DNA from 2 places in the Streptomyces sp. NPDC001832 genome. Region 1 is predicted to be linked to the other one. Evidence: riboswitches for the same ligand, from Rfam matches in the RefSeq annotation. Region 1 holds a riboswitch; the other holds the start of a gene.
The links. Region 1 has a riboswitch for glycine ahead of gcvP (aminomethyl-transferring glycine dehydrogenase). Riboswitches for the same ligand answer to the same signal wherever they lie in the genome.
Positions count from the first base shown of each region.

Region 1 (6,861 bases):
CGGTCGGGGACGTGGGCAGCCTGAACGGCACCTACGTCAATCGCGAGCGTATCGACTCCGTCGCCCTGTCCAACGGAGACGAAGTGCAGATCGGGAAGTACCGGCTGGTCTTCTACGCGAGCCAGCAGGGCATCTGACCCGTCAGGGAAGGTCCATGCTGAGAACACCGACGGGCGGTGCCGGTCACGGCACCGCCGCCGACGACCGCCCGGTGAGCATCGGCACGGTGCTCCTGCGACTGCGGGACGAGTTTCCCGAAGTCACGATCTCCAAGATTCGCTTCCTGGAGGCCGAAGGGCTCGTCGAGCCGCAGCGGACCCCCTCCGGCTATCGCAAGTTCCGTGGGGCCGACGTGGAGCGGCTGGCTCAGGTACTGCGTTTGCAGCGGGACCACTACCTCCCGCTGAAGGTCATCCGAGAGCACCTGGATGCCCTCGCCCGCGGCGAACAGTCCACCCTGCCGTCCGGGGGCGGCCCGCAGGACCTGGCTGAGAGCGGCCGGGATGCCGACTCCGGACGGGCGACGGCGGCCCGTATCGGCCGCGCCGAGCTGCTCGCGGCCGCCGAGGTCACCGAGAGTGACCTGGACGAGTGGGAGTCGTACGGCCTGGTCGCTCCGGCCGCCGAGGGCGGTTACGACGCGGAGACGGTCACGGTGGCCAAGCTTGTGGCGGATCTGGGTCGATTCGGTCTGGAACCGCGTCACCTGCGTGCCATTCGGGCAGCCGCGGACCGTGAGGCGGGACTCGTCGAGCAGGTGATCGCGCCCCTGCGCCGACACCGGAATCCGCAGACCAGAGCACATGCGGAGGCCACCGCGAGGGAGCTCGCAGAGTTGTCTGTACGGCTTCATTCGGCGCTTGTACAGACCGCTCTGCGGGTCCGGCTCCACTGATCACGTCGGTGCTCGACTACCCAAACCTGCCGAGCACGTCCTAGGGTTGCTGTGTGAACGAGCTCGACGTTGTGGGTGTCCGGGTGGAAATGCCCTCCAACCAACCGATCGTGCTCCTGCGTGAAGTGGGAGGCGACCGGTACCTCCCTATTTGGATCGGTCCTGGTGAGGCGACCGCGATCGCCTTCGCCCAGCAGGGCATGGCTCCGGCCAGGCCGCTGACCCATGATCTCTTCAAGGATGTGCTCGAGGCCGTCGGTCAGGAGCTCACCGAGGTCCGTATCACGGACCTGCGGGAAGGGGTCTTCTACGCGGAGCTGGTCTTCGCCAGCGGGGTCGAGGTGAGCGCGCGGCCGTCCGACGCCATAGCGCTCGCACTGCGCACCGGAACGCCGATCTACGGCAGTGACGGGGTGCTCGACGATGCTGGTATCGCCATCCCGGACGAGCAGGAGGACGAGGTGGAGAAGTTCCGCGAGTTCCTTGACCAGATCTCACCGGAGGACTTCGGTACCAACAGTCAGTAACCGTTCTACGGGGTCGCATTCAGCGCATCCGACAAGCCTTTCCCGCTCGAGAGGCACGGGAAACCACCCTCAGGGTGATTATCACTCGGCGTGCCGAGTGTGGCGATCGTTGACGCACCCCGAGCGACTGCCTACCTTCGAGATGGCAGGTCAAGGACGGAGGTCGGCGTGAGAAGCAGCGGCGACGGTACGGCAGCGGGTGGGCCGTATCCGCAGCAGGGGAGTACAGCCGGCCGCACCATCAGGCAACCGGTTGAACCGGCGGCGGTGGCGGGGGGCGGCGTGGCATCGGCCAACGACATCGGCTATCGCGGGCCGACAGCTTGCGCGGCTGCGGGGATCACCTATCGGCAGCTCGACTACTGGGCGCGCACCGGGCTGGTCGAGCCGAGCGTGCGTCCGGCATACGGCTCGGGCACACAGCGGCTCTACAGCTTTCGGGACGTTGTCCTGCTCAAGATCGTGAAGCGCTTCCTGGACACGGGCGTCGCCCTGCAGAACATCCGCACCACGGTCCAGCATCTGCGGGCCCGCGGCTTCCAGGATCTTGAGCGGATGACGCTGATGAGCGACGGGGCGACGGTCTACGAGTGCTCCTCGCCCGACGAAGTCGTCGATCTGCTCCAGGGCGGCCAGGGGGTCTTCGGTATCGCCGTGGGTGTGGTGTGGCAGGACGTCGATGTCGCGCTGTCACAGCTGCACGGTGAGCGGGTGGACACCGGCGAGACACTGATCGGGAACAACCCCACCGATGAGCTCGCGCGGAGGCGCAACCGCGCCGGCTGACAGACCGGGGGATCGAGTGCGGCGATTGTCAGTGCCGTAAGGCAGCATCGATTGATGTGAGAGCCGCGCCCACCATCCTGCATCTGGACATGGATGCCTTCTACGCCTCTGCCGAGCAGGCGGCGAAGCCCAGCCTGCGCGGCAAACCCGTCGTGGTGGGTGGGCTGGGGCCGCGCGGAGTCGTCGCCACCGCGTCGTACGAGGCACGGCGCTTCGGGGTGCACTCGGCGATGCCCATGGCGCAGGCACGGCGGCTGGCCCCCAATGCGGCATATCTGGTACCCCGTTTCCTGCTGTACCGGACGGTCAGCGACCAGGTGATGGAGCTGCTGGGGCGGCTCTCCCCGTTGTTGGAGCCGCTCAGCCTGGACGAGGCCTTTGTCGACCTGGAAGCCGGTGGGACGGCCGATGACAGCGCCTCGGCACTGGAGATCGGCGAGCAGTTGCGTACGGCCATCAAGGCGGTCACCGGGCTCACCGGCTCGGTCGGGCTCGCCGGCTCCAAGATGCTGGCCAAGATCGCCTCGGAGAAGGCGAAACCGGACGGACTGCTGCTCATAGAGCCCGGGACGGAGCGTGAGCTGCTCGCGCCCATGTCGGTACGGATCCTCCCCGGCGTCGGGCCCGCGACGGCGGACCATCTGCGCCGAGCCGGGATGACGACCGTCAATGACCTGGCCGAGGCGGGTGAGGCGGAGCTCGTACGCCTGCTCGGGAAGGCGCACGGCGGCTCGCTCCACCGCATGTCGTTCGGATACGACGACCGGCCCGTGGTCGCGGAGCGGGACGCGAAATCGGTGTCGGTCGAGGACACCTTCGACGCCGACCTGCACGACCGGCTGCGGGTGAGGACGGAGGTGGAACGGCTGGCCGACCGGTGTGTCCAGCGGTTGCGGGGTGCGGGGCGGTCTGGGCGGACGGTGGTGCTGAAGGTACGGCGCTACGACTTCTCCACCCTGACGAGGTCCGAGACGCTGCGTGGGCCCACGGACGACCCCACAGTGGTCCGGGAGGCCGCCGCACGGCTTCTGGAGGCCGTGGACACCACCGGAGGCGTACGGCTCCTGGGCGTGGGCGTCACGGGCCTTGCCGACTACACGCAGGAAGACCTCTTCGCCCAGGCCGCGGGGGACCGGGCCGCAATCGAGGAAACGACCGAGGAGGAGACAGTGGCGGAGGGCGACGGGGACAAGCTCGTGGACAGTGCGCAGGAGGAGGCCCAGGGGACCGCTGAGCAGCTCGCCGCACGGCGCTGGCCCGCCGGACACGACGTACGTCATGACACGTACGGCCATGGCTGGGTGCAGGGCAGTGGTGTCGGCCGGGTCACGGTGCGGTTCGAGGAGCCCTGGTCGGCGCCCGGCCGGGTGCGTACGTTCCGGATCGACGATCCGGAACTGCAGCCGGCCGATCCGCTGCCGCTGATACGGAACGCGGTGGACTACTCGTCCTGGCCGGACAGCGTGCCGAAGTCCCTGTCGGGTCCGGTCTCCTCGGGCGGGGAGTCGAGACCGTAGTGACGGTAGAGCTGAAGTTCCTGTTCCGGCGAGAGATGGCGGCCGACGCCGAAGTCGGGTGCGTCCTTGATCAGCGCACGGTCGAACGGGACGCGGAGCGAATCCTCCACGAATTCGCTGGGTTCCAGCGGGACGAACGCGTCCCGGCTGAAGAGCCCGGTACGCACGGCGGCCCACTCGGGCACACCGGTCGCGTCGTCGAGGTACACCTCGTCCACGGTTCCGATTTTGGTGCCCTTGCGGTCGAATGCCTTGCGGCCGATCAGGCGGCGCGGATCGATGTCGGACTGCACGGTCCCTCCCACTGGTCGCGGCTACTCCACAAGCACTACAGAAGTGCAGATCCGGGGGGTTGGCCACTCGAGAACTGCGCTGCGAACCCCGCTGGTAGGCTGGTTACGGCTGCTGACCCCGTGCGGGAGAGTCCTCCGGAGCGAATCCGAAGGCGCCGAAGGAGCAAATCCTCCCCGGAATCTCTCAGGCCCCCGTACCGCGCGGACGAGGTCACTCTGGAAAGCAGGGCGGGTTCCGTGCGGCCGAGTGCCGGTACGGCTCCCTTCCTCACCGACGGTGAAAGCCGGTACGCCTCAGGGCGCGCCGGTGAAGCTCTCAGGTTGAGATGACAGAGGGGGAGGCCGTTCGGGCACCCGCGCCGTGGTGCCCCTCGCAGGTCGTGACAGACCAGGAGGCCTCCACCATGACCCCCCGTCGCACTCCGCTCTCCCAGCTGGAGCAGGGCATCCCCTTCGAACAGCGCCACGTCGGACCTGATGCCGAGGCGCAGGCGAAGATGCTCGCTCAGGTCGGTTACGGCTCGCTCGACGACCTGACTGCGGCCGCGGTGCCCGATGTCATCAAGAGCGCGGAGGCACTCCAGTTGCCGGGCGCCCGTACCGAGGCCGAGGTTCTCGCCGAGCTGCGCGCCCTTGCCGACCGCAACCAGGTGCTGGCCCCGATGATCGGGCTCGGCTACTACGGCACCTTCACCCCGCCGGTGATCCTTCGCAACGTCATGGAGAACCCCGCCTGGTACACGGCCTACACGCCGTACCAGCCGGAGATCTCGCAGGGCCGCCTGGAGGCGCTCCTCAACTTCCAGACGATGGTCGCCGAGCTGACCGGGCTGCCCACCTCCGGCGCTTCCCTGCTCGACGAGGGCACCGCGGCCGCTGAGGCCATGGCGCTCTCGCGGCGCGTAGCCAAGGTGAAGAACGGTGTCTTCCTGGTCGACGCCGACGCGCTGCCGCAGACGATCGCCGTCATCGAGACCCGCGCCGAGCCGACCGGTGTCGAGGTTGTCGTCGCCGACCTCTCCGACGGCATCCCGGCAGAGATCGCCGAGCGCGGTGTCTTCGGTGTCCTGCTGCAGTACCCGGGCGCCTCCGGGGCGGTACGGAACATCGAGCCCGTTATCGAGCAGGCCCACGAACTCGGTGCGATCGTCACGGTGGCCGCCGATCTGCTGGCCCTGACCCTGCTGACCTCACCGGGCGAGCTGGGTGCGGACATCGCCGTCGGCACCACGCAGCGTTTCGGCGTGCCGATGGGCTTCGGCGGACCGCACGCCGGCTTCATGGCCGTGCGCGAGAAGTTCGCCCGCAGCCTGCCGGGCCGCCTCGTCGGCGTATCCGTGGACGCGGACGGCAACAAGGCATACCGGTTGGCCCTGCAGACCCGCGAGCAGCACATCCGCCGCGAGAAAGCCACCAGCAACATCTGTACCGCTCAGGTGCTGCTCGCTGTCATGGCCGGGATGTACGCCGTGTACCACGGCCCGGACGGGCTGCGGACGATCGCTCGGCGCACCCACCGCTACGCGACAATCCTGGCTGAGGGCCTGCGCACCTCCGGCATCGACGTCGTGACCGGCGCCTACTTCGACACCCTCACCGTGCGTGTCCCGGGGAAGGCCGCCGATGTCGTGGCCGGTGCCCGCGAGCGCGGTGTCAACCTGCGGCTCATCGACGCCGACCTGGTCTCCCTCGCCTGCGACGAGACCACCACGCGTACCCAGATCGCCGCCGTCTGGGCCGCTTTCGGCGCCGACGGAGACATCGAGGCGCTGGACGCCGCGGCTGCCGACGCGCTGCCCGAGGGCCTGCTGCGCACCGGCGAGATCCTCACCCACCCGGTCTTCCACCAGCACCGTTCGGAGACCGCGATGCTGCGCTACCTGCGCAAGCTCGCCGACCGGGACTACGCCTTGGACCGCGGCATGATCCCGCTCGGCTCCTGCACCATGAAGCTGAACGCGACCACCGAGATGGAGTCGATCACCTGGCCCGAGTTCGGCGCACTGCACCCCTTCGCGCCGGCCGAGCAGGCACAGGGCTTCCTCACCCTCATCCGTGAGCTGGAGGAACGCCTCGCCGAGGTCACCGGGTACGACGCGGTCTCGATCCAGCCGAACGCCGGATCGCAGGGCGAGTTCGCCGGCCTCCTGGCCGTGCGTGCGTACCACCGGGCCAACGGCGACGACCAGCGGACCATCTGCCTCATCCCGTCCTCTGCGCACGGCACCAACGCCGCCAGCGCCGTGATGGCCGGCATGAAGGTCGTCGTGGTGAAGACCGCCGACGACGGCGAGGTCGACATCGAGGACCTCCGCGCCAAGATCGAGAAGCACCGCGACGAGCTCGCCGTGCTCATGATCACGTACCCATCGACGCACGGTGTGTTTGAGGAGCACGTTGCCGACATCTGCGCCGAGGTGCACGACGCCGGCGGTCAGGTGTACGTCGACGGTGCCAACCTCAACGCTCTGGTCGGCCTCGCCAAGCCGGGCCGGTTCGGTGGTGACGTCTCGCACCTGAACCTGCACAAGACCTTCTGCATCCCGCACGGCGGCGGCGGCCCCGGCGTCGGCCCGGTCGGTGTGCGCGCGCACCTCGCGCCGTACCTGCCGAACCACCCGCTGCAGCCCGCGGCGGGGCCGGAGACCGGTGTTGGACCTGTCTCGGCCGCTCCGTGGGGCTCGGCCGGCATTCTCCCCATCTCCTGGGCGTACGTACGCCTGATGGGCGGGGAGGGCCTGAAGCGTGCGACGCAGGTCGCCGTACTTGCCGCCAACTACATCGCCAAGCGTCTCGAACCGCACTACCCGATTCTGTACAACGGTCCGGCCGGGCTCGTCGCG
Region 1 is NZ_JBEOYU010000020.1:94,663-101,523, reverse strand. Features, by position in the region: gene ABT115_RS17975 (FHA domain-containing protein) at 1-137, shown strand, start outside; gene ftsR (transcriptional regulator FtsR) at 155-895, shown strand; gene ABT115_RS17965 (bifunctional nuclease family protein) at 949-1,422, shown strand; gene ABT115_RS17960 (MerR family transcriptional regulator) at 1,591-2,208, shown strand; gene ABT115_RS17955 (DNA polymerase IV) at 2,265-3,725, shown strand; gene ABT115_RS17950 (PRC-barrel domain-containing protein) at 3,650-4,018, opposite strand; glycine riboswitch at 4,132-4,228, shown strand; gene gcvP (aminomethyl-transferring glycine dehydrogenase) at 4,423-6,861, shown strand, end outside.

Region 2 (6,861 bases), on a different contig from region 1:
AGGCCCTCGTTCTTCAGCCGCCGCGCGAACATCCGGGCGGCGCGCATCGGACCGACCGTATGGGAGCTGGACGGGCCGATGCCGATCGAGAACAGGTCGAAGACCGAGATGGCCACGGAGAACTCCTAAGGGTTGGTAGACGCCGTTGTCTGCCGGGTGGTGCGGTACGGGCCGGTCGGCCCGAAGAGCAGCGGGGACAAGGGATGGGGCACCGCGCCCACTGGCCAGTGTGCGCGGTGCCCCGCCCGAAACGTGACGAAGTGTGTCCCGGATTACTTCAGGACACCCTCTGACCCGGACTACTTCAGGCCGGGATACAGCGGGAACTTCTCGGCCAGCGCGACGACGCGGGCCTTCAGTGCATCCGCGTCGTAGGACGGCTTGAGCGCCGACGCGATGATCTCCGCGACCTCGGTGAAGTCCTCGGCCTGGAATCCGCGGGTGGCCAGGGCCGGCGTACCGATCCGCAGACCCGAGGTGACCATCGGGGGCCGCGGGTCGTTCGGGATGGCGTTCCGGTTGACCGTGATCCCCAGCTCGTGCAGCCGGTCCTCGGCCTGCTGGCCGTCCAGCTCGGAGTTGCGCAGGTCGACGAGGACCAGGTGGACGTCCGTACCGCCGGACAGCACGGAGACACCGACCTCGGTGACGTCCGGCTGGACCAGGCGCTCGGCGAGGATGCGGGCGCCGTCCAGGGTGCGCTGCTGGCGCTCCTTGAACTCCTCGGTCGCCGCGACCTTGAACGAGACCGCCTTGGCCGCGATCACGTGCTCCAGCGGACCGCCCTGCTGCCCCGGGAAGACCGCGGAGTTGATCTTCTTGGCGAGTTCCTGCGTCGACAGGATGACGCCACCGCGCGGACCGCCGAGGGTCTTGTGCGTGGTGGTCGTGACGACATGGGCGTGCGGCACCGGGTTGGGGTGCAGGCCGGCGGCCACCAGGCCGGCGAAGTGTGCCATGTCGACCATCAGGTACGCGCCGACCTCGTCCGCGATGCGGCGGAAGGCGGCGAAGTCCAGCTGGCGGGGGTACGCGGACCAGCCGGCGACGATCAGCTTCGGCTTGGACTCCTTGGCCAGACGCTCGACCTCGGCCATGTCCACGACGCCGGTGTCGTCGACGTGGTACGGGACCACGTTGTAGAGCTTGCCGGAGAAGTTGATCTTCATGCCGTGGGTCAGGTGACCGCCGTGGGCCAGGTTCAGGCCCATGATCGTGTCGCCGGGCTTCAGCAGCGCGAACATCGCGGCGGCGTTGGCCTGCGCACCGGAGTGCGGCTGGACGTTCGCGGCCTCGGCGCCGAACAGTGCCTTGATGCGGTCGATGGCGATCTGCTCGACGACGTCGACGTGCTCACAGCCGCCGTAGTAACGGCGGCCGGGGTAGCCCTCGGCGTACTTGTTGGTGAGGACGGAGCCCTGGGCCTCCATGACCGCGACCGGAGCGAAATTCTCCGAGGCGATCATTTCGAGGGTGGACTGCTGACGGTGGAGCTCGGCGTCGACAGCGGCGGCGACGTCCGGGTCCAGCTCGTGGAGGGAGGAGTTGAGAAGCGACATCAGGTGGTCCCTTTGGGTCTCAGTTGCCGGAGAACTCGGTGTACTCGTCGGCGGAGAGCAGGTCCTTCGGCTCCTCCGCCACGCGTACCTTGAACAGCCAGCCGCCCTCGAAGGGAGCGGAGTTCACCAGCGACGGGTCGTCCACGACGTCCTGGTTCGCGGCGGTGATCTCACCGGTCACCGGCGAGTACAGGTCGCTCACCGACTTGGTCGACTCCAGCTCACCACAGGTCTCGCCCGCGGTCACCGTGTCACCGACGTCGGGGAGCTGGGCGTAGACGACATCACCGAGCGCGTTGGCGGCGAACTCGGTGATACCGACCGTGGCCACACCGTCCTCGACGGCCGACAGCCACTCGTGCTCCTTGCTGTAACGCAGCTGCTGGGGGTTGCTCATGACCTGAATTCTCCTGTACGCGGGGGAGTGCTGATGAACGGTGGTCTTACGGTGTGAGACGCGACTGCGTCACTTCTGAGGTGCGCGGACGTCACTTCTGGCGCTTGTAGAACGGCAGCGCCACGACCTCGTACGGCTCGTGGCTGCCCCGGATGTCCACTCCGACACCCGCGGTGCCGGGCGTGGCGTGCGCGGCGTCCACGTACGCGATGGCGATCGGCTTGCCCAGGGTGGGCGACGGGGCGCCCGAGGTGACCTCGCCAATGACCTGGCCCTCGGCGACCACGGGGTAGCCGGCGCGCGGCACCCGGCGGCCCTCGGCGATCAGTCCGACCAGCTTGCGGGGCGGGGCGGTCTCGGCGCGCTCGGCGGCGGCCTGAAGGGCCTTGCGGCCGACGAAGTCACCCTCCTTCTCGAACTTCACGACCCGGCCCAGACCGGCGTCGAACGGGGTCAGCCCGGTGGTCAGCTCGTGCCCGTAGAGCGGCATGCCGGCCTCCAGACGCAGCGTGTCGCGGCAGGAGAGCCCGCACGGGATCAGGCCGTGGGAGGCGCCCGCCTCGGTGAGGGCCTTCCACAGGTGCTCGGCGTGCTCGGGGGCGACGAACAGTTCGAAGCCGTCCTCGCCGGTGTAGCCGGTGCGGGCAATCAGCGCGGGGACACCGGCGACCGTGCCGGGCAGGCCGGCGTAGTACTTCAGACCGTCCAGGTCGGCATCGGTGACGGAGGCCAGGATGGCGGGGGACTCGGGGCCCTGGACGGCGAGCAGCGCGTACGCGTCGCGGTCGTCGCGCACCTCGGCGTCGAAGCCGTCGGCCCGCGCGGTCAGCGCGTCCAGCACGATCTGGGCGTTCCCGGCGTTGGCGACGACCATGTATTCAATGTCACCCAGGCGGTAGACGATCAGGTCGTCGAGGATGCCGCCGTCCTCGGCGCAGATCATCGTGTAGCGGGCACGGCCGACGGCGACGGTGCCGATGTTGCCGACCAGCGCGAAGTTCAGGAAGGCCGCGGCCGCGGGGCCGGTGACGGTGATCTCGCCCATGTGCGACAAGTCGAAGAGACCGGCCCTGGTACGCACCGCGTTGTGCTCGTCGCGCTCGCTGGCGTACCGCAGGGGCATGTCCCAGCCCGCGAAGTCGGTCATGGTCGCGCCCAGCGAACGGTGCAGGGCATCGAGGGCGGTGAGACGGGGGGCGGTGCTCATGGATGTGGCTCCCGGGGCATGACGACGAGGACGATCCCTCCCCATCTGTCATCGGAACCTGAGAGGTTCGCCGAGAGCCCCCGCGGAGGGTCGGCTTGCACCTTGGGTGGAGCCGCAGAGCGGCCCGCTTTTCAGATCTGCCTCATCCGCGCGGTACGGGGCCTGAGAGATTCAAGGGAGGAACTTGCTCCTTCGGCGCCCGGCACATGCAGTGACCGGAACTCTCCCGCGCGGATTCAAGCGGCCTTTATGCAGTTGGCCGAGTCATCATTGCATGCATCGCACCGGAGTGGGGCCCCGGTCCCTCACGGGAAATCGGCGGCGCGGACGGTTGTATCGCATTACCTTTTCTTTACACTTCATGGGCATACGTGGGGTGACCCGACAGGGGAGGGCGATGACGTTGCAGCGATACGCGACCACCGCGGGGGCCACGCATGGCGCGATGCCCGCACAGACAGGGGCTCCGCCCACGGAAGCGATCGGCACGCACGCGCCCGTCGTACGGGATCTGCGGGAGCGGGCCGGGCACAGTCCGCGCAGCCTGCGTTTCGCGGCGGGTGACGTGGTGGTGGTCTCCGGGCTGCCCGGCAGCGGCAAGTCGACGCTCATCCGGCGGGCGGTCACCGCGGACCGCGCCATCGACTCCCAGGACACCCGGGACCGCTGGGCGCGGAGAATGCCCCGCTTACTGCCGTACGCCCTCTACCGGCCCCTCGTCCGCGTCGCCCACTACTGGGGACTGCGGCGGGCGCTGCGCTCCGGTGAATCCGTCGTCGTCCACGACTGCGGAACCCAGGCATGGGTACGCGGCTGGCTGGCCCGTGATGCGCGGCGCCGGGGCCGCGTCCTCCACCTCGTCCTTCTCGACGTCACACCGCAGACGGCGAGGGAGGGCCAGCGGGAGCGTGGACGCGGCGTCTCCGGATATGCCTTCGCCCGGCACCGCAGGGCGGTGGGGAGGCTGCTGCGGAACACCGAGATCGGCCTGTTGCCGCCCGGGTGCGCTTCGGCGGTGCTGCTGGACCGGGAGGCGGCGGGGAAGCTGGGCCGGATCGCGTTCGCGGACGCATAGGGCCTGAGAGGCGGCCGGACGTTAATCTTCTGCCGGAAGGCTCGGGCAAGAAGGGGAAGCAGTGGACATTCCGGCACAGGTCCAGTCCCATCCGCAGAGCGGATGGCCGGCCAATGAGCTCGAAGAAGTTCTGATGGCCTCCGTGGGCAGCCCGGAGGCGGGCGGACGGCTCGTCGAGGTGCTCGGGCGCAGTCAGGTCTGGGTGCCCCTGCCCAACGGCGGCGGACCCGACTCCCCCGACCTCGACCTGCCCACGCTGGAGATCGAGGGCGCTGCGTACGTTCCCGTATTCAGCTCCGAACACCAGTTCCGCAGCTGCGTCGGTACCCATATGTCCTTCACCGTCGCGCCCGCCCGCGAATTCGCCCGCGGCCTGCCCCCGCAGCTCGGCATCGCCGTGAACCCGGGCGGCGCCGTCGGGATGCCGCTGCCGCCGCCCGCCGTGGCGGAGCTCTGCCGCGCCGGACGTACCCCGCTGGACGGACCGACCGGCGGAGGCAGGGTCCGGCTGTTTGAGCCGGCCTGGCAGGAGGAGCCCGTCGACTTCCTCTCCGCGGCGGCCGGCGAATTCGAGGAGAGCGGTGTCGTGCTCACCGCACGCCGGGCGCTGGCCAGCATCGAGGGCGGCGAGCCCGTCCTCTTCATCGGCGTCGAGTGCTCCACCTTGCAGGGTGCCGGGCAGAACGCCCCGATGGATGCCCTCGGCCGTGCGCTCGGCCGCGTCGAGGTGCCCTGGCCGGTCAATCTGGTCCTGCTCGATGTGGCGCAGGACCCGGTCGGCGACTGGATGCGGGAGAAGCTCCGGCCGTTCTACCAGCGCGCCGGCCAGTAGCACTCGGTGCCGCGGACGCCTTCGGAGTGGATCACCACGTCGCCCCAAGGCGTCAAGTCGGTGTCAGGACCGGCGCGTAAGCTGATTTGATGGCATGCGGGACCCGTGTGCCCCGGGTGCGGCGGGCCGACACAGTGGATCGAAGAGGGGGCGGTACCAGGTGAGTGCGTCAGGCACCGCTGCGGCCGGGCAGGTCGAGCACATGCTGCACCAAGTGACGCCCGGGCGCTACGACGCGTACGAGGCACTGCTGCAGGCCCTCGCGAACGGCCGGATCTGGATGCTCCTCTGGCACGGCCAGGCAGGCTCGCCCGACGCCCAGTACGGGAACATGGAGATCGACGGCCTCGGCTACGCCCCCTGTGTGACCTCCGCCCAGGAACTCTCTGCCAGCGGCTGGAACCGGGCCCATGAACTGGTCGGCGGCCGCGACATCGCCCGCACCCTCTTCCCCGACCGCTGGGGCATCTGGCTCAACCCGCATGCACCGGGCGGCGGCGTCGGCATCCCGTGGCTGGACCTGCGCCGGATCGCCAGCGGCCTCGACCGTATGCCCGCGGGCCCGCTCCGGCTCACCGAGCCGGCCATCGAGATCCCGCAGTTCTACGCCCTGCTCACGCAGAACGCTCATCACACCCCCGCGATCCGCTCGCTGCGCCGTGCCTGGGTGCAGCCCGCGCTCGGCGTCCCGTATCTCGCCATCGGTCTCGACCTCTACGACACGAGCCAGACCTCGGTCGACTCGGTGCGCGCGATGATGCAGCAGTCGATCGGCGCGGTCCCGGAGGGGCTGCCCGTCTCCACCGTCGCGATGTCCGACAGGTACGACCCGGTCGCGATGTGGCTGCGTGCCAACTCCCGTCCGTTCTACGACCGCGAGCCCCACGCACCGGCGGCCCCGATGGCGGACTACGGCTGTCCGCCGCCGCAGGGCGCGTACTGACCCTGCCGACAGCGGAGTTGTACGGCACGGCACCCGAAATGCCGCTGTACGAACCCGACTTCCGGATCGCGGCCGCCAGTTCCCGTGCGAGCTCGGAGCAATTGGCGCGTCGCCCTCGCCACAGGCGCGAACTCCCCATGTCCGAGATTTCCGTGCTGGGAGTGTCTGATGGTGAAGCGACGCGAATCTATGCGCGTGCCCCCTTCTGCCTCAACTGGCCCGCGTTACAGGGGCGTTCACGTGCGTCCGGATAACGGAACACCCCTTACCGCATCACGGTTAGGCATCCATTCGCCTGACGGTATGGCTACCTCACGCGACGGCAATGAAGACTCCCGCAGCAAGGGCGTCTTGCCGCCTCTGCGTACGAGTGACTGATCGCGCCGCCACAGCGGCCAGTTCGGCCCGGCCACCGCCGGTTGAGAGGGGTCCTTGCCACGATGACGGCACCACTGCACGAGCCGACCAAGGAAGCGGACTCGATCGCGGCCGACGGTCCCGCAGTCGGCTCCGGGGTGAAGAAGGTCGAGGGGCGCTCCCTCAAGCAGATTGCCTGGAACCGCCTCAAGCAGGACAAGGTCGCTCTGACGGGTGGCATCGTTGTCCTCGTCCTGATCGTGGTGGCCGTCTTCGCGCCCCTGATCGTGGGCCTGCTGGGGCACCCGCCGAACGAATTCCACCAGGAGATGCTCGACCCGCTGACCAATCTCCCCACGGGCGACCTCGGCGGCGTGAGCGGCGACTACCTCTTCGGCGTCGAGCCCAACAAGGGGCGCGACATCTTCAGCCGGATCGTCTACGGCGCCCGCATCTCGCTGCTCGTGGCGTTCCTGGCGGCCCTGGTCGCC
Region 2 is NZ_JBEOYU010000024.1:62,477-69,337, reverse strand. Features, by position in the region: gene ABT115_RS19705 (L-serine ammonia-lyase) at 1-116, opposite strand, end outside; gene glyA (serine hydroxymethyltransferase) at 300-1,559, opposite strand; gene gcvH (glycine cleavage system protein GcvH) at 1,579-1,956, opposite strand; gene gcvT (glycine cleavage system aminomethyltransferase GcvT) at 2,048-3,163, opposite strand; glycine riboswitch at 3,305-3,402, opposite strand; gene ABT115_RS19685 (AAA family ATPase) at 3,561-4,238, shown strand; gene ABT115_RS19680 (enhanced serine sensitivity protein SseB) at 4,300-5,070, shown strand; gene ABT115_RS19675 (enhanced serine sensitivity protein SseB C-terminal domain-containing protein) at 5,231-6,013, shown strand; gene ABT115_RS19670 (ABC transporter permease) at 6,454-6,861, shown strand, end outside.
Region 2: linked by a shared signal. The riboswitch ahead of gcvT (glycine cleavage system aminomethyltransferase GcvT) and the one ahead of gcvP (aminomethyl-transferring glycine dehydrogenase) in region 1 are both predicted to bind glycine.